Linked DNA regions of Phreatobacter stygius. The protein of the gene in region 1 interacts with the protein of each later gene in a pairwise test. Links are inferred from orthologs where the notes say so. Each region holds a gene or a part of one and is shown on either strand. Other genes may lie near its edges. The genes, in order: E8M01_RS11020 and E8M01_RS15850.

The links.
Region 2: the proteins of E8M01_RS11020 (region 1) and E8M01_RS15850 interact in binary tests that used the Escherichia coli proteins (3 or more experiments, as listed by UniProt). The link is inferred for Phreatobacter stygius from one-to-one orthologs.

What each region holds. Positions count from the first base shown.
Region 1 is NZ_CP039690.1:2,396,029-2,405,503, forward strand. The notes cover bases 3,307-6,161. They hold E8M01_RS11020 (P-II family nitrogen regulator), read right to left. Parts: upstream 4,976-6,161; coding sequence 4,637-4,975; downstream 3,307-4,636. Other genes in these bases: E8M01_RS11015 (ammonium transporter), read right to left, coding at 3,307-4,594; tesB (acyl-CoA thioesterase II), read right to left, coding at 5,276-6,139. In the rest of the region: E8M01_RS11005 (outer-membrane lipoprotein carrier protein LolA), read right to left, coding at 1-115; E8M01_RS11010 (FtsK/SpoIIIE family DNA translocase), read right to left, coding at 186-2,999; more of E8M01_RS11015, read right to left, coding at 3,101-3,306; E8M01_RS11030 (ABC transporter permease), read right to left, coding at 6,232-7,026; E8M01_RS11035 (ABC transporter permease subunit), read right to left, coding at 7,040-7,942; E8M01_RS11040 (ABC transporter ATP-binding protein), read right to left, coding at 7,948-9,093. UniProt on the Escherichia coli protein: Involved in the regulation of nitrogen metabolism. Regulates the activity of its targets by protein-protein interaction in response to the nitrogen status of the cell.
Region 2 is NZ_CP039690.1:3,382,625-3,392,652, forward strand. The notes cover bases 2,533-5,940. They hold E8M01_RS15850 ([protein-PII] uridylyltransferase), read right to left. Parts: upstream 5,547-5,940; coding sequence 2,733-5,546; downstream 2,533-2,732. Other genes in these bases: E8M01_RS35070 (hypothetical protein), read left to right, coding at 2,533-2,646; E8M01_RS15855 (gamma-glutamyltransferase family protein), read right to left, coding at 5,624-5,940. In the rest of the region: E8M01_RS15840 (transglycosylase domain-containing protein), read right to left, coding at 1-1,913; more of E8M01_RS35070, read left to right, coding at 2,110-2,532; more of E8M01_RS15855, read right to left, coding at 5,941-7,225; urea ABC transporter ATP-binding subunit UrtE, read right to left, coding at 7,366-8,061; urea ABC transporter ATP-binding protein UrtD, read right to left, coding at 8,065-8,823; urea ABC transporter permease subunit UrtC, read right to left, coding at 8,886-10,025; urea ABC transporter permease subunit UrtB, read right to left, coding at 10,025-10,028.

The DNA.
Region 1 (9,475 bases):
CCTGGGCGAGCATGATCGGGCGGTCGGAGGCAGCCGCAAGCGAGGCCGCCCCGAACAGCGCGACCCCGGCCAGCAGCAGACAGGCCGGTCCCGCGATTGTCAGGCGTCTCGTCATCGCAGCTCCATGATTGGCTGGCGCGGGTGATAGGCAGTCGATAGGGCGAATTCGAGGCGAAACCCGGCCCTCAATCCGCGCCCTCGGGCAGCAGGATCTCACGCTTGCCTGCATGATTCGCCGGTCCGACGATACCTTCCCGCTCCATCCGCTCGATCAATGAGGCGGCGCGGTTGTAACCGATCTGCAGCCGCCTCTGGATATAGGAGGTCGACGCCTTCTTGTCGCGCATGACCACCTGGATCGCCCGGTCGTAGAGATCCGCCGGTTCGTCGCCGAAAGCGCCCTTGTCGAACACGGCGCCGTCCTCGCCCTCGCCGTCGGCGGCCTCCTCGTCATCGGTGGTGACCGATTCCAGATAGTCGGGCGCGCCCTGCTGCTTCAGATGACCGACGATCCGCTCGACCTCCTCGTCCGAGACGAACGGGCCGTGGACGCGGCTGATCCGGCCGCCGCCGGCCATGAACAGCATGTCGCCGCGGCCGAGCAGCTGCTCGGCACCCTGCTCGCCCAGAATGGTGCGGCTGTCGATCTTCGAGGTCACCTGGAACGAGATGCGGGTCGGGAAGTTCGCCTTGATCGTGCCGGTGATGACGTCGACCGACGGACGCTGGGTCGCCATGATCAGGTGGATGCCGGCGGCGCGCGCCATCTGGGCCAGACGCTGGATGGCGCCTTCGATGTCCTTGCCCGCGACCATCATCAGGTCGGCCATTTCGTCGACGATGACGACGATATAGGGGATCGGGTCGAGGCCCATCTCCTCCTGCTCGTAGACCGCCTCGCCGGTTTCCCGGTCGAAGCCGGTCTGGACGGTGCGGGTCAGCAATTCGCCCTTCGAACGGGCTTGCGCCATGCGGGCATTGAAGCCGTCGATATTGCGCACGCCGAGCTTCGACATTTTCTTGTAGCGCTCTTCCATCTCGCGCACCGCCCATTTGAGCGCCACGACCGCCTTTTTCGGGTCGGTGACGACAGGGGTGAGCAGATGCGGAATGCCGTCATAGATCGACAATTCGAGCATTTTCGGATCGACCATGATCAGCCGGCACTGCGCCGGCGTCAGCCGGTAGACCAGCGACAGGATCATCGTGTTGATGGCGACCGACTTGCCCGAGCCGGTGGTACCGGCCACCAGCAGATGCGGCATCTTGGCGAGATCGGCGATCACCGGATCGCCGCCAATGGTCTTGCCGAGCGCGATCGGCAGCTTTTCCTTGGCGGTGATGAAATCCTGGCTCGCCAGCATTTCGCGCAGCAGCACGTTTTCGCGCCTGGCATTGGGCAGTTCGATGCCGATGGCATTGCGGCCTGGCACCAGCGCGACGCGCGCCGAGACCGCCGACATGGAGCGGGCGATATCGTCGGCAAGGCCGATCACCCGGTTGGAGCGCGTGCCCGGCGCCGGCTCGAGCTCGTAGAGCGTCACCACCGGGCCTGGCCGGACATTGATAATCTCGCCACGCACGCCGAAATCGTCGAGCACCGAGGCGAGCGTCGCGGCATTGTCCTGCAGCGCCTCGGTCGACATCGAGACGTCGCGTTCGGAGGGCTTGGGTTCGGTCAGCAGGTCGAGCGGCGGCAGCTCATAGCTGTCGTCGATGCCGTCGGGCGGCGGCAGCGGCAGCTTCTGCTGGACCGCCACCGGGCGGGGGGCGGGTGCCGGCGCGTGAATACGCGGGCCACGGCCATCGGCGGCTGGGCGGGGTTCGACCTCGAATGGCGGTTCGTCGTCGACGGGCGGCCGGCCGGCGAGGCCCGGCGCGATGCGCGGTGCATCCACCTCCGGCTCGTCCTGACGGACCCGGGCCGGCGGCGCGTGATAGGTCCTGGGCGCCCGTTCGGCGGCCGCCTCGACCACCGGCTCGCGGCGCGCGCCGGTTGCCCGGGCGGCCACCGGAAAGTCGTCGTCCGGTTCGGTGAAGAAGGCTTTCGCGCGTGCGGCGAGACCCGGTGTCGCCGGTTCGGCGCGGCCGGCAGGCGCGCCGGCCGCGGCGCGCGCCAGATCCGGCGCTTCGCCCGCCATGCGCTTCAGCTTGGCCTTGGCCGACAGGACGCCATGGGCCAGCGCGCCGAGGCTGTTGGCGGCAAAGCCGCTGAGCCGTCCCGGCTCCTGGTCGTCGCTGCCGCGCACGCGCACCGCCCGCGCCGGGGCCAGCTCGTCGGCGAGCTCCTCCTCGGGCGGCCGGGCCGCCTTGATCATGACGCCGGCGGCGATCGCCGCGACGAACAGCCCAAGCCCCAGAATGGCAATGGCGACGAAGCCGCGCGTCAGGCCGGAGAGATTGCCGGCAACCGCGCTGATCACCGCCAGGCCGCCGTCGCCGATGACACCGCCGATACCGGTCGGCAGCGGCCAGCCGCGCGGCGCCTGCACCACGGAAGCGGCAACCGCCAGGATCATGCCGGCGGCGATGCCGAGCGGAATCCGCAGGCCTTCGCGATCGAACGGCCGGTTGGTGACGAAGCGCCAGCCCCACGCCGCCGCGACCCCGATGAGGCCAATGGCGCCGAGCCCGAACAGCTGCATGAGCAGATCGGCGAGGATCGCGCCGGGACGGCCGACCCAGTTCTTCACCGGCGCATTGGTGGCATGGCTGAGCGACGGATCGCCGGCGGTCCAGGTCATCAGGGCAAGCGCGGCCAGGCCGACGGCGGCAAGGATCGCAAGGCCGCCGATCTGTCGGATCTTGCGGCGCATTGCACCCTTCATCGCTTCGGGAAAGATCGAAAGCCCGGTATGCCGCCGCGCCACAGCCATGTCGGTCGCATCCTGTGAAGGGAGGGCCGGACGGGACATCCGCGCGCAGGCGGACGCCCCGGAAAGCCATCCGGTTCGTGAACCTGAACTTAGCGAGGCAAGGGTTGACGGGTGATTAACCATCGCCCGATTGGCCGGGTCGCGCGCCCTGCTGCCGGCATAAAGAAAACCCCCGGCGCGCTGCGCCGGGGGTCGTGTCGAGTCTCGAAAGCAGGCGGTCAGGCTCAGGGATTGTAAGCCCGCTCGCCATGCTCGGCGAGATCGAGACCCTCGCGCTCGCGGTCGGCGGAAACCCTCAGGCCGACGATCACGTCGACGATCTTGAACAGCACCAGCGAGCCGACGCCGGACCAGACCAGGGTCAGAAGCACCGCCTTGACCTGGGCCATGAAGGCCGGGCCGAATTCATAGGCCGCGACCGCCAGTTCGCCCGGCTTGGTTTCGTAGTCGGGGATGCCGACGCCGCCGAGCGAGGTATTGACCAGAATGCCGGTCGCCAGGGCGCCGATGATGCCGCCGACGCAATGGATGCCGAAGACGTCGAGCGAGTCGTCGTAGCCGAAGGCGTTCTTCACCGTCGAGCAGAAGACGAAGCAGACGCCGCCGGCGACCAGGCCGAGGACGATCGAGCCCATCGGCCCGGCGAAACCCGAAGCGGGTGTCACCGCGACCAGACCGGCAACGGCACCGGAGACCGCGCCGAGCAGCGAGGGCTTGCCCTTGGCCGCCCATTCGACGAACAGCCAGGACAGCGCCGCGGCGGCCGTCGCCACCAAGGTGTTCATCATGGCGAGCGCCGCCGTGCCATTGGCTTCGAGGTTGGAGCCGGCATTGAAGCCGAACCAGCCGACCCAGAGCAGGGCGGCGCCGATCAGGGTCATGACCAGCGAATGGGGCGGCATCAGTTCCTTGCCGTAACCGATGCGCTTGCCGATGACGAGGCAGCCGACCAGGCCGGCAATGCCGGCATTGATATGGACCACCGTACCGCCGGCGAAGTCGAGAGCACCCCACTGATAGATCAGGCCGGCATCGGCCTTGACCGCGGCGAGCTTGGCTTCGGCCGCCGCCTTGGCGGCTGCGTCGGCACCGGCTGCTGCGACCGCCTTGACCGCGTCGGCAATAGCGTCGGGACCGGCCCAGTACCAGACCATATGGGCGATCGGGAAGTAAATGAAGGTCACCCACAGGACCACGAACAGGATGACCGCGGAGAACTTCGCCCGCTCGGCGATGGCGCCGATGATCAGCGCCGGCGTGATGCAGGCGAAGGTCATCTGGAAGCAGATATAGGCGAGTTCGGGGATCACCACGCCGTTCGAGAAGGTCGCGGCGGTCGAATTGGCATCGACCCCGATCAGGAAGGCCTTGGAGAAGCCGCCGATATAGGCATTGAGCCCGCCGCCGCTGGTGAAGGTGAGCGAGTAGCCATAGACCACCCAGATGATCGCCACGAGAGCAACGATCACGAAGATCTGGGTGAGCACCGACAGCATGTTCTTGGTGCGCACGAGGCCGCCATAAAACAGCGCCAGGCCCGGAACCGTCATCAACAGCACCAGCACCGAGGAAACCAGCATCCAGGCGGTGTCACCCGGATTGGGCTTCGGCGGCGTCGGCGCCGGCGCCTGGGCCAGCGCCGGTTCGACGAAGACTGCCGCGGCGGCCAACAGCGCAAGCGCCGTGAAGCCCCACCGGGAACATATGGACTTGGTCATGTGGGAGTACTCCGGAAGGATATTGGGCGTTTGGGGGCCGCGTCAGAGCGCGTCGACGTCGGTCTCGCCGGTGCGGATGCGCACGGCATGCTCGATCGAGGTCACGAAGATCTTGCCGTCGCCGATCTGGCCGGTCTTGGCGGCGCCTGCGATGGCCGCGACGACCTTGTCGACGTCGCCGGCCGGGACAGCCACCTCGATCTTCAGCTTCGGCAGGAAGCTGACGGCATATTCGGCGCCGCGATAGATCTCGGTATGGCCCTTCTGGCGGCCATAGCCCTTCACTTCCGTCACGGTGAGGCCGTGGACCCCGATGCCGGTCAAGGCATCGCGGACCTCCTCCAGTTTGAATGGCTTGATGATAGCCATCACGATTTTCATATCGACATCCCCGAATTGGCTTCGCCGGAAGGCACCGGGTTGAAGCGTTGCTGGCGGCTCTTCGGCCCAACCCGAGCGGGGGCTGCGATCCGAACCAGGGACAGGGAATCAAGTCGCGTGCCAGTCGCACACGGCTCTGAAAAATGAAGTTATTTCAAATAGATAGATAGGGCTCCGGAAGTCTCTCCGAGAGCTTTCTCTGATTTTTGCCCAAACAATAGGCAATACAAAGCGTGCCATAAAGCCGCCGCAGCTTTGCCATGGCGGATTGCCCAGGAAATGTGCAGAATCGGAAACCGGTCACGTGCCGCGAAGCGGCCGGATCAACCCTTCCTGGGCGACTGACGCCACCAGCAACCCGTCGCGGGTGAAGATCGAGCCACGCGAAAAGCCGCGCGCGCCCTGGGACGACGGCGAATCCTGCGCATAGAGCAGCCATTGGTCGGCGCGGAACGGTCGGTGGAACCACATGGCGTGGTCGAGGCTGGCGCCCTGGATCGTCGCATCGAACAGGGTCCGCCCATGCGGGATCAGCGCTGCATCCAAAAGCGTCATGTCGGAGGCATAGGCCAGCACGCAGCGATGGACGATCGGATCGTCAGGCAAGGTGCCGGTCGCCCGGATCCAGGCGTGGAATTTGCCCTCGGGCTGACGCACGCCGCGATAACGCTCAAGTTCGACCGGACGCAATTCGATCGGCCGCTCACGGGCGAAATAGGCCTTCACCGCCGGCGGCGCCGCGGGGTCGAGATTGCGGCCGATCTCGGCCTCCGCCGGCAGGCTCTCCGGCGGCGGCACGTCGGGCATGCCGAACTGATGCTCGAAACCACCCTCTTCGACCTGAAACGAGGCGGACAGCGAAAAGATCGCGGCGCCGTGCTGGATCGCCAGCACCCGCCGGGTCGAAAAGCTCTTGCCGTCACGAATGCGCTCGACCTCATAGATGATCGGCGCCTTGGGATCGCCGGGCAGCACGAAATAGGCATGCAGCGAATGCGGTGCGCGGGCCTCGACGGTGCGGCAGGCAGCGACCAGCGCCTGGCCGATCACCTGGCCGCCGAACACCCGCTGCCAGCCCTCTTTCGGGCTCTGGCCGCGGAACAGGTTCACCTCGAGCCGCTCGAGATCGAGGATCTTCAAGAGGCGGTCGACGGCTGCGGACATGAGCGGGAAGGCTCCGGCGAGGGCTTAGACTGATCGCAGAGACCATCTTGGACGGATCGAGGTCAACCCCTCCCGGCCACGATCCCTTCCAACTACTGCCGCTTGGCGAGCGCATCCCGTTTGGTGGCGAGCGAGGCGGCGATCACCGCAATCGTCACCGCCGCGATCATCAGCGTGCAGATCGCGTTGATTTCCGGCGTCACGCCGAGCCGGACCTGGCTGTAGATGCGCATTGGCAAGGTGGTTGCCCCGGGGCCGGTGGTGAAGCTCGCGATCACCAGATCGTCGAGCGAGAGCGTGAAGGCGAGCAGGAAGCCTGCGATGACCGCCGGGGCGATGATCGGCAGGGTGACCCGGAAGAACACCTGGGCCGGCGAAGCGCCGAGATCGGCCGCCGCCTCTTCCAGCGACGCATCGAAACTGACCAGCCGCGACTGCACCACCACCGCCACGAAGCCGAGCGTGAAGGTCGCGTGCGCCACCGTCACCGTCCAGAAGCCGCGATCGATGCCGAGCGAGACGAACAGGAGAAGCAGCGACAGTCCGGTGATCACCTCGGGCATGACCAGCGGCGCATAGACCATGCCGGTGAACAGGAAGCGCCCGCGAAAGCGCAGGTAGCGGGTCAGCGCGAGCGCCGCGAAGGTGCCGATGACGGTGGCGATGACCGCCGAGACGAACGCGACCTTGGCGGTCATCCAGGCCGAATCGAGGAGCTGGCGGTTGTCCAGGATCGCGCTGTACCAGCGCGTCGAAAAGCCGCCCCAGACGGTGACCAGCTGGCTGGCATTGAACGAGAACACGATCAGGATGACGATCGGCAGGTAGAGGAAGCCGAAGCCGAGCGTCAGCGCGGTGGCGTCGATCAGGCGGGAGCGCCGGTTCATCGCCAGTCCCTCTTCATCGGGCAGCTTCCAGCTGGCGCGCCTGCAGGTGCTGATAGACCATGATCGGCCCGACCAGCACGACGAGCAGCAGGATGGCGACGGCTGACGCCACCGGCCAGTCGCGATTGGCGAAGAACTCGGTCCACAACGTCTTGCCGATCATCAGGGTTTCCGAGCCGCCGAGCAGATCCGGGATCACCACTTCTCCGGTGATCGGGATGAAACACAGGAAGCAGCCGGCAATGATGCCCGGCAAGGTCAGCGGCACGGTGATGCGCCAGAACGCCAGCCAGGGCGGGCAGCCCAGATCATTGGCCGCTTCCAAGAGGCTCCGGTCGATCCGCTCCAGCGCCGCATAGAGCGGCAGCACCATGAAGGGCAGGTAGGAATAGACCACCCCGATCAGGATCGCCGTCTCGGTATTGGCGATCTGCAGGCGCGTGCCGATCAGGCCGAGGCCGAGCAGCAGTTCGTTCAACAGCCCTTCGGGTTTGAGGATGCCGATCCAGGCATAGACCCGGATCAGGAAGCTGGTCCAGAACGGCAGGATCACCGCCATGACCAGGAGCGGCCTGAACCGTTCCGGAGCGCGGGCCATGGCATGGGCCATGGGGTAACCGATGATCAGCAGGATCAAGGTGCCGATCACGGCGATCCGGAGCGATGAGACGAAGGCGTCGATATAGAGACTGTCGCCGACGATCACGCCATAATTGGCCAATGACAGCTGGCCTGCCTTGTCGAGCCAGCCGGCCAGGCCGTCGCCAGCCTGGAAGACCGGCTCATAAGGCGGTACCGCGGTCGCCACCTGCGACAGCGACATTTTCGCGACGATGGCGAAGGGCACCAGGAAGAACAGCGCCAGCCAGAGATAGGGCACCAGGATGGTGACGCGGCGGGTGGCGCGATCGCTCATGGCCGCTACCGGGTCAACAGGACGAGCGCGTCGGCCGCGACCGCCAGGCGCACCGGCTCGCCCCAGGTGATCGGCCGCTCGACCAGGCGCGCGGCATTGGCGACCGCGGCGCGCAAGCGCAGGCCGCCGGCCCCGATCACATAGGTGGTCCAGTCGCCGAGATAGCCGATATCGTTGACGACGCCGTCGATCACCGTCCAGCCGTCGGGAGCCGGCTCGCCGCTCCTGAGGATGCGGGTCTTCTCCGGCCGCCAGGCAACCGCCACCGCCTGGCCGGCCGACACGGCCTCGGCCGCCTCGACGCTGACCCGTCCGGCAATCGCCGTCTCGATCGTCGCACGCCCGCCCTCGACCGCCGCGACCTTGCCCTCGATCAGGTTGATGTCGCCAATGAAGCCGGCGACATAACGGCTCGCCGGTGCCTCGTAGATCACCGGCGGCGGCGCCACCTGTACCACATGGCCCTTGTCCATCACCGCGATGCGGGTCGCCATGGTCATCGCTTCGTCCTGGTCATGGGTGACGATGACAAAAGTGATGCCGAGCCGCTCCTGCAGGGCGATCAGCTCGAACTGGGTCTCCTCGCGCAGCTTGCGGTCGAGCGCGCCGAGCGGTTCGTCGAGCAGCAGGACCTTCGGCCGCTTGACCAGCGCGCGGGCGAGCGCCACGCGCTGGCGCTGGCCGCCGGACAATTGATGCGGTTTGCGGCCGGCATAGGCTTCGAGCTTGACCAGTTTCAGCATGGCCGCGACCCGTTCGTGGATCTCGTCCTTCGGCAGTTGCTCCATGGCCAGGCCGAAGGCGATGTTCTTCTCCACGCTCATATGTGGAAACAGCGCATAGGACTGGAACATCATGTTGACCGGCCGCCGATGCGCCGGCACGCCGGCGAGGTCCTGGCCGCCGAGCAGCACGCGGCCGGCGCTCGGCGTTTCGAAGCCGGCGAGCAACCGCATCAGCGTGCTCTTGCCGCAGCCCGACGGCCCGAGCAGCGCGAAGAATTCGCGCTCATAGATCTTTAGCGTCAGGTCTTCGACCGCCGGCTCGGCGCCGTAGCGCTTGGTCACCCCGTCATAGACGACCAGCGGCTCCAGCCTCGGATCGTCCCATGGCGCGAAGGTGGAGCGCACGGCTCCGAGCGATGTCGTCAATTTGGCAGTCCGCGCGATCTCGTTCACGGCAGGAACGCATAGAGCATTTCTGGCCGAAGTGGGAACCGGTTCGCATGAAGAAAATGCGCTGGCGCCGCTGCGCAGTGATTATGTGATCTTTGACGGGATAGGGCGGCGCCGTTTTTCGCCGGCCTTTCGATGGTGAACATCCAATTGACCTGGGCCGAAGTCGTGGATGGCCGGGACAAGCCCGGCCAAGACGGAAAGCGTGCGGCGATGGCGGCTTGGCACCACGTCCGTAGGCTCGCGCCACTTCGTCTTGCCCGGGCTTGTCCCGGGCATCCACGGCTTGGTTGCACCCAAATCAACCCGTCATGATCACTGTGCAGCGGTACTTTGTGCAGCAGTACTTGGGGAAACC
Region 2 (10,028 bases), 990 kb from region 1 along the record:
CCCGGCTGCGGACGGATCACGTCGCCGCGGTTTTCAGGTTCGCCTGACCGGCCGGCCACCCGCCGCGGTGCCTGGTCGGTGCGGGACATCAGCATCGGCTGATCGATGATCTCACCAGGCAGGGCGCGGGTCGGAACACCGAAGGAGCGCCAGTTGCCCGGCAGATCGACGACCTGCTGGCCACGATGGGCCTCGGCCATGACCCGGTTCCAGATCTCGACCGGCAGGCTGCCGCCGGACAGCCGCTTGGTCGGCTGGCCGTCGTCATTGCCGAGCCAGACACCGGCGACATAGCGGCCGGTATAACCGAGGAACCAGGCGTCGCGGAAATCCTGGCTGGTGCCGCTCTTGCCGGCGGCGATCCAGCCGGGCAGCCTGAGCGCGCGGGCCGTGCCCGAGACCGTGGTTTCGTGCATCATGGCGTTCATCATCGCCGAATGCTGCGGCTCGATGACCCGGCCCGGATTGACCGGCGTGCGCCGGAACAGCACACGGCCATTGGTGGTGCGGATGCGGGTGATGACATGCGGGATCACGCCGTTGCCGCCATTGGCGAAGGGCACATAGGCCCCGGTCAGCTCGAGCAGCGTCACTTCCGAGGTGCCGAGCGAGATCGACGGATTGGCCTGCAGCGGCGAGCCGATGCCGAGCTTCTGGGCGGTGCGCACGACGCTGCGCGGCCCGACCTCATTGGTCAGCCGGACGGCGACCGTGTTGAGCGAGGCGGACAGCGCCGTCGACAGCGTCACCTCGCCGCGATAGTCGCGAGTATAGTTTTCCGGACGCCAGCCGGCGATGGCCACTGGCGCGTCGGCCCGGGTCGTGTCGGGCGTCATGCCGCGCTCCAGCGCGCTCAGATAGACGAAGGCCTTGAACGCCGAACCGGGCTGACGCCGGGCCGCCACCGCACGGTTGAACTGGCTTTGGGCATAGTCGCGGCCGCCGACCAAAGCGCGCACCGCGCCTTCGGTATCGAGCACGACCACGGCGCCCTGGCGCACGTCGTACCGCGTGCCGCTGCGCGAAAGCACCTCGTTCAGCGCGGCCTCGGCGGCCTGCTGCAGCGGCGCGACGATGGTGGTTTCGATCACCAGGTCGGTCTCGACCTTGCCGACATAATCGTCCAGCAGGTCCATGACCCAGTCGGCGACATAATTGATCGAGCCGCTGGCGGCGGTGCGGCTGGTTTCGGCCGGATTGGCGATCGCCGCCTTGGCCTGCGCCTCGGTGATGTAGCCCTGCTCGGCCATGGCCATCAGCACGAGCTGGGCGCGCGCTTCGGCCGCTTCCGGGTTGCGGGTTGGCGCCAGCCGCGAGGGCGCCTTGACCAGGCCGGCAATGGTCGCTGCTTCGGCGAGCGTCAGCGCGGTGGCCGGCTTGTCGTAATAGCGCCGCGCCGCGGCTTCGATGCCATAGGCGCCGGCGCCGAAATAGACCCGGTTCAGATAGAGTTCGAGGATCTGATCCTTGGAATAATTGGTCTCCAGCCAGAGCGCCAGGATCGCTTCCTGGATCTTCCGGCCCATGGTCCGATCGGGCGTCAGGAACAGGTTCTTGGCGAGCTGCTGGCTCAGCGTCGAGCCGCCCTGCGACACGCCCCGGTTGGTAATATTGGTCACGACGGCACGGGTTAGACCGATCACGTCGAGGCCGAAATGTGAATAGAAGCGCCGGTCCTCGATGGCGATCAGTGCCTGCGGCACGTGGCGCGGCAGGCTTCTGAGCTGTACCGCCGCGCCGCCGGTATCGCCGCGATTGGCCAGTTCCGCGCCGTCGGCGGCAACGATCGCGATGTTCGGCGGTCGCCTCGGCACTTCCAGCGTATGGGTCGGCGGCAGGCGGGCGGCATACCAGGCGACGACGCCGGCGCAAATGATCAGTCCCCAGACCGCCGCGGTCAGACCCCAGACCATCAACCGGCCAAAAATGCCCCGCCGTTTGCGGCGCCTTGGCGCCTCATCCTTGCTCGGCCGGCGTTTTGGCTGCTTGCGTGGCATAGGGCGCGGTTCGGGCTCCTGGATGTCTTGCGGATCGGGGCGGCGCTTGGCTGGCTTGGCGGGGCTTGCAACGCGCACGGAAGGTCTGTCCTCGGGCATCGCGCGAAGGTCCATGCCGCCGCGCGCCGTCCCGAAGCTCGGCTCGATTCGATCGTTGCCGCCGCGTCCCCGTGCCATCGCCCTGGATATCACCACCCGGCCCGCCATGGGCCGCACCCTTTCCTCGCTTCTTTGCAATAATCAGGGCGCAATGAAGGGGTCGTTAAGGCGATATCGCGTCACGCTTTCATTGTTGGTCAAGGTAAAGGGACATTTACCGCTTTGCCGGGGTTTTGACAGGAAACATGAAACAACCGGGCGGGTACATCGTCTCCTCTTGGAGCCCGTGCAGATGTCGTCAAGTCCCGCCGGCGTGCCGCCCGAAGCCGGCGACAGAGTGTCTGAGACCATCATCGCCGAAGCCCTGTCGATTGCCCTGCTGGCCCGGGTACGCACCATGCGCGTTCTGCTCGAGACCGAAGATGGCGGCCTTGTGCCGGCCTCGGACGCTGCCGTCCTGCACGGCCGCCTGGAAAAGATCGAGGCTCAACTCGAGGCGCGCCGCCGCCCGCCCGACGACCAAGGGGTCGACATCGTCTATCTCGATTGATGGTCTTCCCATCAATCCTGATTGATCGGTTTCGGTCGATCCCGATTGGTCGGCTTGTTCATCAATCCCGATCGATGAGCCGGCCTTCAGCGGCTGCCGTCGTCTTCCAGCACGCTGGTCAGCACCCTGCGGATCGCCGCCTGGCGTTGCGCGGTCTGCACCTTGGCGCCCATCAGGTCGGTGACATAAAACACGTCCACCGCCTTCTCGCCGAAGGTCGCGACATAGGCCGAGCCGATATTCAGGCTGTGGCGCGACAGGGCGGCCGTCAGGTCGTGCAGCAGGCCCGGCCGGTCGAGCCCGGACACCTCGATCACCGTGTAGCGGTTCGACCAGGTGTTGTTGATGGCGACGTCCGGGGCGATCCGGAAGGTGCGTGAACGCTGCCGGGCCGATGATTTGCGGTGTGCCGCCGCGACCGCCTCGCCGACCTTGATCTCACCGCGCAGCGCCTTCTCGATACTGTCGGCAATACGCTTGGCGCGCCGCTCCTCGTCCTCGTCGCGATCGAAGCCACGGCTGATCGAGATCGTGTCGAGCGCCAGGCCATCGGTCGTCGTGTAGATCTGCGCGCCGATGATATTGGCGCCGGCTGCGGCGCAGGCGCCGGCGATGATCGACAGGAGCCTCGGGTGGTCGGGGGCGAGCACGGTGAGATGTGTCACCCCTTGTCCGGCGACCAGGTCGACGCGGGTCGCCAGCGACTGGCCGGCAGCCTCCGCTGCCAGCAGGAAGCGGGCATGTTCGATCTTGGTGGCGAGGTCGACCTTCAGCCAATAGGCGGCATAGTGACGGCCGATATAGGCCTCGAGCGTCGGGCCGGAGAGATCGGGCAGCGCCTCCGGCACGGTCCGGCGAAACTCCTCCTGGGCGATTTCGACCCGCCGCGTGCGGTTCACCTCCGAGAAGCCGCCGGTCACCACCGGTTCGGTTTCGTAATAGAGCGTGCGCAGCAACTGGCTCTTCCAGCCGTTCCAGACGCCGGGCCCGACGGCGATGATATCGGCCGTGGTCAGGATCAGCAGCATCTTCATGCGCTCGAGCGACTGCACCACGCCGGCGAAGGTCTCGATGGTCTTGCGGTCGCTGAGATCACGTGACTGGGCGATGGTCGACATGACCAGGTGGTTCTCGACCAGCCAGGCGACCGTTTCAGTCTCGGCCTTGGTCAGCCCGAACCGCGGCCCGAGCCGGCGCGCCACCTTGGCGCCGGCGATCGAGTGATCCTCCGGCCGGCCCTTGGAAATGTCATGCAGGAACAGCGTGATATAGAGCAGATCGCGGTTGCGTGGCTGGATCGTCTTGATCAGGTCGGCGGCCAGCCCCAGGTTCGGATCGCCGCCCCGCTCGATCTGCTGCAGCGTGCCGATGCAACGCAACAGATGCTCGTCCACCGTATAATGGTGGTACATGTTGAACTGCATCATCGCCACGACGCGGCCGAAATCCGGCACGAAGCGGCCGAGCAGGCCCGCCTCGTTCATGCGCCGGAGCACCACCTCGGCGGTATTGGCCGAGGTGAGGATGGCGATGAACAGCTGGTTGGCGATCGGATCGTGGCGCAACTTTTCGTCGACCAGCTTGAGCGAGCGGGTCAAGAGCCGCATGGCGTCGGGATGGAGCGCCAGGTTGTAGCGGTCGGCGAGCGCGAAGATGCGGATCAGGTTGACCGGGTCACGTGCGAAGGCCTCGGCGTCGGAGACGGTGATCCGGTCGTGATCGATCTGGAAGTCCGGGCTCTCCTTGAAGCCGCGCGGCGATTTCGGCCGGAGCCTGGCGATGAACCGGTCGAGCACCGGCGCCGGCTTTTCGTGCCGCTCTTCCAGTTCGGCGCAGAGGATGGCGGTGAGGTCGCCGACATCCTTGGCCACCAGGAAATAGTGCTTCATGAAGCGCTCGACATCGACCAGGCCCGAATGGCCGCGATAGCCGAGGCGCGGCGCCAGTTCGCGCTGCAGGTCGAAGGACAGCCGCTCCTCGGCGCGGCCGGTGAGAAAATGCAGGTGGCAGCGGACGGTCCAGAGGAACCGCTCGCAGCGCCGGAAGGTCTGCGCCTCGCGGCGGGTGAAGACGCCTTTCTTGGCGAGTTCCTCATCGGTCTTCACCCGATAGGCGTAGCGGGCGATCCAGAACAGCGTGTGCAGGTCGCGTAAGCCCCCCTTGCCGTCCTTTACATTGGGCTCGACCAGATAACGCGACTGGCCGGTCTTGCGGTGCCGCTCGTCGCGTTCGGCAAGCTTGGCGGCAACAAATTGCGGCACGGTGCCACGCACCACCTCGGCGCCGAAGCGCTGTTCCAGCTCGTTGAACAGCACCATGTCGCCGAGGATATGGCGCGCCTCCAGGATCGCGGTCCGGATGGTCTGGTCGGCGCGCGCCTGGCGGATGCATTCGTCGACCGAGCGGGTGGCGTGGCCAACCTTCAGGCCCATGTCCCACAGGCAGTAGAGAATGGCCTCGGCGACGCTCTCGCCCCAGGCGGTCTGCTTGTAGGGCAGCAGGAACAGGAGGTCGATGTCGGAGCCCGGCGCCAGCATGCCACGGCCATAACCGCCGGTCGCCACGACCGTCATCCGTTCGCCGGATGACGGGTTGTCGGAGGGGTAGAGCTTGGTGACGATCCAGTCGTAGACGACGCGGATCACGTCGTCCTGGAAGCGCGACAGGGCCTCGGCGCAGCTGCGCCCGTCGGCGTCGGCGATCAGCCGCTGCTCGGCCGTCTTGCGCGCTTCGGCAAGCCAGCGCTTGAGGATCTGGACGACAGCCGCGCGGGCTTCACGGCTATTGCCGGCATGGACGCCGACGGCGCCGATATCGCGGGCGATATCGGCGGGATCGACCAGCGGGCCGTGGTCTGCGGCCCGTCGGCGCGGGCTGACTTCGAGGGTCGTCTGATCCATCGGTTCTCACGGTCGCATACGGACTGGCGACCATACGCGTTTCGCATGGACCGCGCGATATCGCCAAGGTTTTCGATCTAGATCCCCGCGGCACCGCCGTCGGCGCGCGGGTCATGGGCGCCGAGCATAGACCGGTCCGGGAACCAGGTGACGCCGCCGGCATGGCCCATCGTATCGGAATAGGCCTCGGGAATGGTTTCGGCGGCATGGCCCATGCGCTGCAGCGCCGTGACCAGGCTGTCATCGAAGCGGTTTTCCAGGCGCAGCCCGGTGACCGCCGAACCCCAGGTGCGGCCGAGCAGCCAGCGCGGCCGGTCGAGCGTCTCGTCCAATGGCACGCCGTGACGGACATGGCGCTCGAACACCATGGCCTGGGTCTGCGGCTGGCCCTCGCCGCCCATCGTGCCATAAGAAAACACCCGGCCGTCATGGAGCCTGGCGAGAGCCGGATTGAGTGTGTGGAACGGCCGGCGCCCCGGTTCCAGCGGGTTCACCGCCTTCGGATCGAGGGCGAAGCTGGCGCCGCGGTTCTGCATCAGGAAGCCGGTCGAGCCCGAGATGCAGCCGGAACCGAATTCCCAATAGATCGACTGGATATAGGAGACGACGCGGCCCTCGGCATCGGCCGCGCCCATCCAGATTGTGTCGCCGGGCGCTGCCCGCTGCGGCCAGGCCAGTGCCTGCTTCAGCTTCACCGCCTGCGCCTCGCGGTCGAGCGCCTTGATCGTCAGGAAGTCCTGCGGATCGCCAGTGAGCCGGTCGAAATCAGTCACGAAACTGTCGCGGATCATGAAGGCGCGCTTGGTCGCTTCGACCAGGCGGTGGACGAAGCCGACGGTCTCTGGCGTCACCGGGCCGTGCATCGCTTCCAGCCGGTCGACGATGCCGAGGATCATCAGCGAGGCCAGCCCCTGGGTCGGCGGCGGCATGTTGAAAATCTGGCCGAGCGAATGGTCGAGCGTCAGCGGCGCGCGCTCGACGGCATAATAGGCCTGCAGGTCGGCGCGGCTGACCGGCGCGCCCATCTTTTCCAGATCGTTCGCCAGCTCGCGCGCGATATCGCCGCGATAGGTATCCTCGAAACCGGCGCGCGCCATATGTTCGAGGGATGCCGCCAGCGCCGGCTGTTTCATGACGGTGCCTTCGGCCGGCGGCCGTCCGTCGACCAGGAAGGTGTCGGCAAAGCCGGGACAATCCTTTAGCTCGAACAGCTTGTCGACGGTCAGCCGCGCCTGCGACCGCGTCACCACATAGCCGTCGCGCGCGGCGCGGATCGCCGGTTCGAGCAGGACCGTGCGAGGCAGCCGGCCACCGGCGGCCTTGGCCATGGCATTGGCCATGCGCCAGCCACCGATCGCACCCGGGACGGTCAGGGCCGCGCGCGGCCCGCGGGTCGGGATCTCATAGTCGCCGCGGTCCCAGTAGGAGCGCATGGTCGCGCTCTCGCCGGCAAACCCGCAGGCTTCGATGCCGTGCACCCGGCCGTTCGGCTGGTGGATCAGCCAGAAGCCGTCGCCGCCGACATGGGTCATGTGCGGATAGACCGCTGCAATCGCCGCGGCGGCGGCGATCATCGCTTCGATCGCATTGCCGCCCTCCGCCAGAATCTGACGCCCGGCCTCGGCCGCGGCCGAATGGGGCGCAGCGACGACACCGCGCGAGAATGGGCCTTGCGTCATCAGGAACGATCCCTCGAATGCTGGCCGAGGATAGCGGAGCAGCGCGCCCACGGCGAACCGTCGTAGCGCCAGTGCAAACCCCGACGCAATCCCACCGCGCGTAAGCGTTTGTTTCTAGCCGAAAGCTTCGATCCTTTTGGCTAGAGCGCCATCGAGCGGCCGAGCGCCTCGCGCGACACCTCGCCCTTGGCACCTGACAGCACCACCCGGCCGCGTTCCATCACGGCGAAGCGGTTGCCGAGCTCCTCGGCGAAATCCAGATATTGCTCGACCAGCAGGATCGCGATGTCGCCCTTCTGGCGGAGATAGACGATGGCCCGGCCGATATCCTTGATGATGGAGGGCTGGATGCCCTCGGTCGGTTCGTCGAGCACCAGCAGGCGCGGCCGGGTGACCAGCGCCCGGCCAATGGCGAGTTGCTGCTGCTGGCCGCCTGAGAGATCGCCGCCGCGCCGTCCCAGCATGGTGCTGAGCACCGGGAACAGGGAGAATATGTCGTCGGGAATCGTCCGGTCGGAACGGCGGAGCGGCGCGAAACCGGTCTCCAGGTTCTCCTTCACCGTCAACAGCGGGAAGATCTCCCGGCCTTGCGGAACATAAGCGATGCCGCGCCGCGCCCGCTCGAAAGGCGGCATGCGGGTGATGTCGCGCCCTTCCCACACGATCTCGCCGGCCGAAATCGGCTGGTGTCCGACAATGGCGCGCAACAGCGAGCTCTTGCCGACGCCGTTGCGGCCGAGCACGCAGGTGACCGCCCCCGGCACGACCGCCAGCGAGACATCGCGCAGCGCCTGGGCCGCACCATAATGCAGGTCGACGTTTTTGACTTCCAACATGACTTACCGTCCGAGATAGACTTCGATGACCCGATCGTCGGAACTGACCTGATCGAGCGTGCCCTCGGCCAGCACCGAGCCTTCGTGCAGGCAGGTGACCTTCACACCGAGCTCGCGGATGAAACCCATGTCGTGTTCCACCACGACGACCGAATGGCTCTTGGCGATGTCCTTCAGCAGGTCGGCGGTCGCTGCCGTTTCGGCATCCGTCATGCCGGCGGCAGGCTCGTCGACCAGCAGGAGCTTCGGGTCCTGGGCCAGCAGCATGCCGATCTCGAGCCACTGCTTCTGGCCATGCGACAGTTCGGAGGCCATGCGGGCGCGGTGATCGCCGAGCCTGACAATGCCCAGGATCTCGTCGACGCGTGCCATGATCGGTCGGGAATGGCGCGAGAACAGCGTACCGAACACGGTGCGGTCGGCCTTGACCGCCATCAGCACATTGTCCTCCACCGTGTGGCTTTCGAACACGGTGGGTTTCTGGAACTTCCGGCCGATGCCGAGATTGGCGATCGCCGTCTCGTCGAGCTGGGTCAGGTCGGTTTCGCCGGCGAAGATCACGTCGCCGGTATCCGGCTTGGTCTTGCCGGTGATGACATCCATCATCGTGGTCTTGCCGGCGCCGTTCGGGCCGATAATGGCGCGCATCTCGCCGGGCGCGATGATGAAGCTCAATTGGTTGAGCGCGCGAAAGCCGTCGAAGGTGACCGACACCCCGTCGACATAGAGCAGCGACTGGGTGACCACCTGCGGCCGGGTCATCGCCTGAACCGGCTCCAGATTCAGCGACGCTCCCACCGGGTCCAGCAACATGTCGTTAGTCCTCATTCTGCCGGCTGGGTGGCGGCACTGGCCGGCGGCTTGGGCGCCGACCGGCGCGCGTTCCACCATTCGGTGAAGGTGCCGAGCACACCCTTCGGCAGGAACAGCGTGACGAAGACGAACAGACCGCCGAGTGCGAATAGCCAGCCCTGCGGGAAGGCGCCGGTGAACCAGCTCTTGGCGAAATTGACGATTCCGGCGCCGAGCGCCGCGCCGACCAGGGTGCCGCGCCCGCCGACCGCTACCCAAATGATCGTCTCGATCGAATTGGCAGGCTGGAATTCGGAGGGGTTGATGATGCCGACCTGCGGCACATAGAGCGCGCCGGCAATGCCCGCCATGACCGCCGAGACGGTCCAGACGAACAGCTTGAAATGCTCGACGCGGTAGCCGAGGAAGCGGGTGCGGGCTTCGGCGTCGCGGATCGCGATCAGGATCTTGCCAGCCTTCGAGGTGACGATGGCGCGGGCCGCGAGATAGCCGAGCATCAGGGCGATGACCGACAGCGAGAACAGGACCGCACGGGTCGGCTGCGCCTGGATGTTGAAACCGGCAATGTCCTTGAAGTCGGTCAGGCCGTTATTGCCGCCGAAACCCATGTCGTTGCGAAAAAACGCCAGCAGCAGCGCATAGGTCAGCGCCTGCGTGATGATCGACAGATAGACGCCGGTGACGCGCGACCGGAAGGCGAACCAGCCGAACACGAAGGCCAGGAGACCCGGCACCAGGCAGACCATCAACAAGGCATAGGGCAGCGAGGAAAAGCCCCACCAGGTGAACGGCAGTTCCTTCCAGTTCAGGAACACCATGAAATCCGGCAGGATCGGATTGGCATAGACGCCGCGCGGCCCGATCTGGCGCATCAGATACATGCCCATGGCATAGCCGCCGAGCGCGAAGAAGGCGCCATGGCCGAGCGACAGGATGCCGCAATAGCCCCAGACCAGGTCGACCGCCACCGCCAGCAGGGCATAGGTCATGTATTTGCCCCACAGCCCCATGGCGGTGTTCGACACGTGAAACACCGAAGTCGGTGGCACCGCCAGATTGAGGATCGGCACGAGCACGCAGGTGACGGCCAGCAGCACCAGGAAGATCCATCCGGAGCGGTCGATCTTTTCGAACAGGAAACGGCTGAACATCAT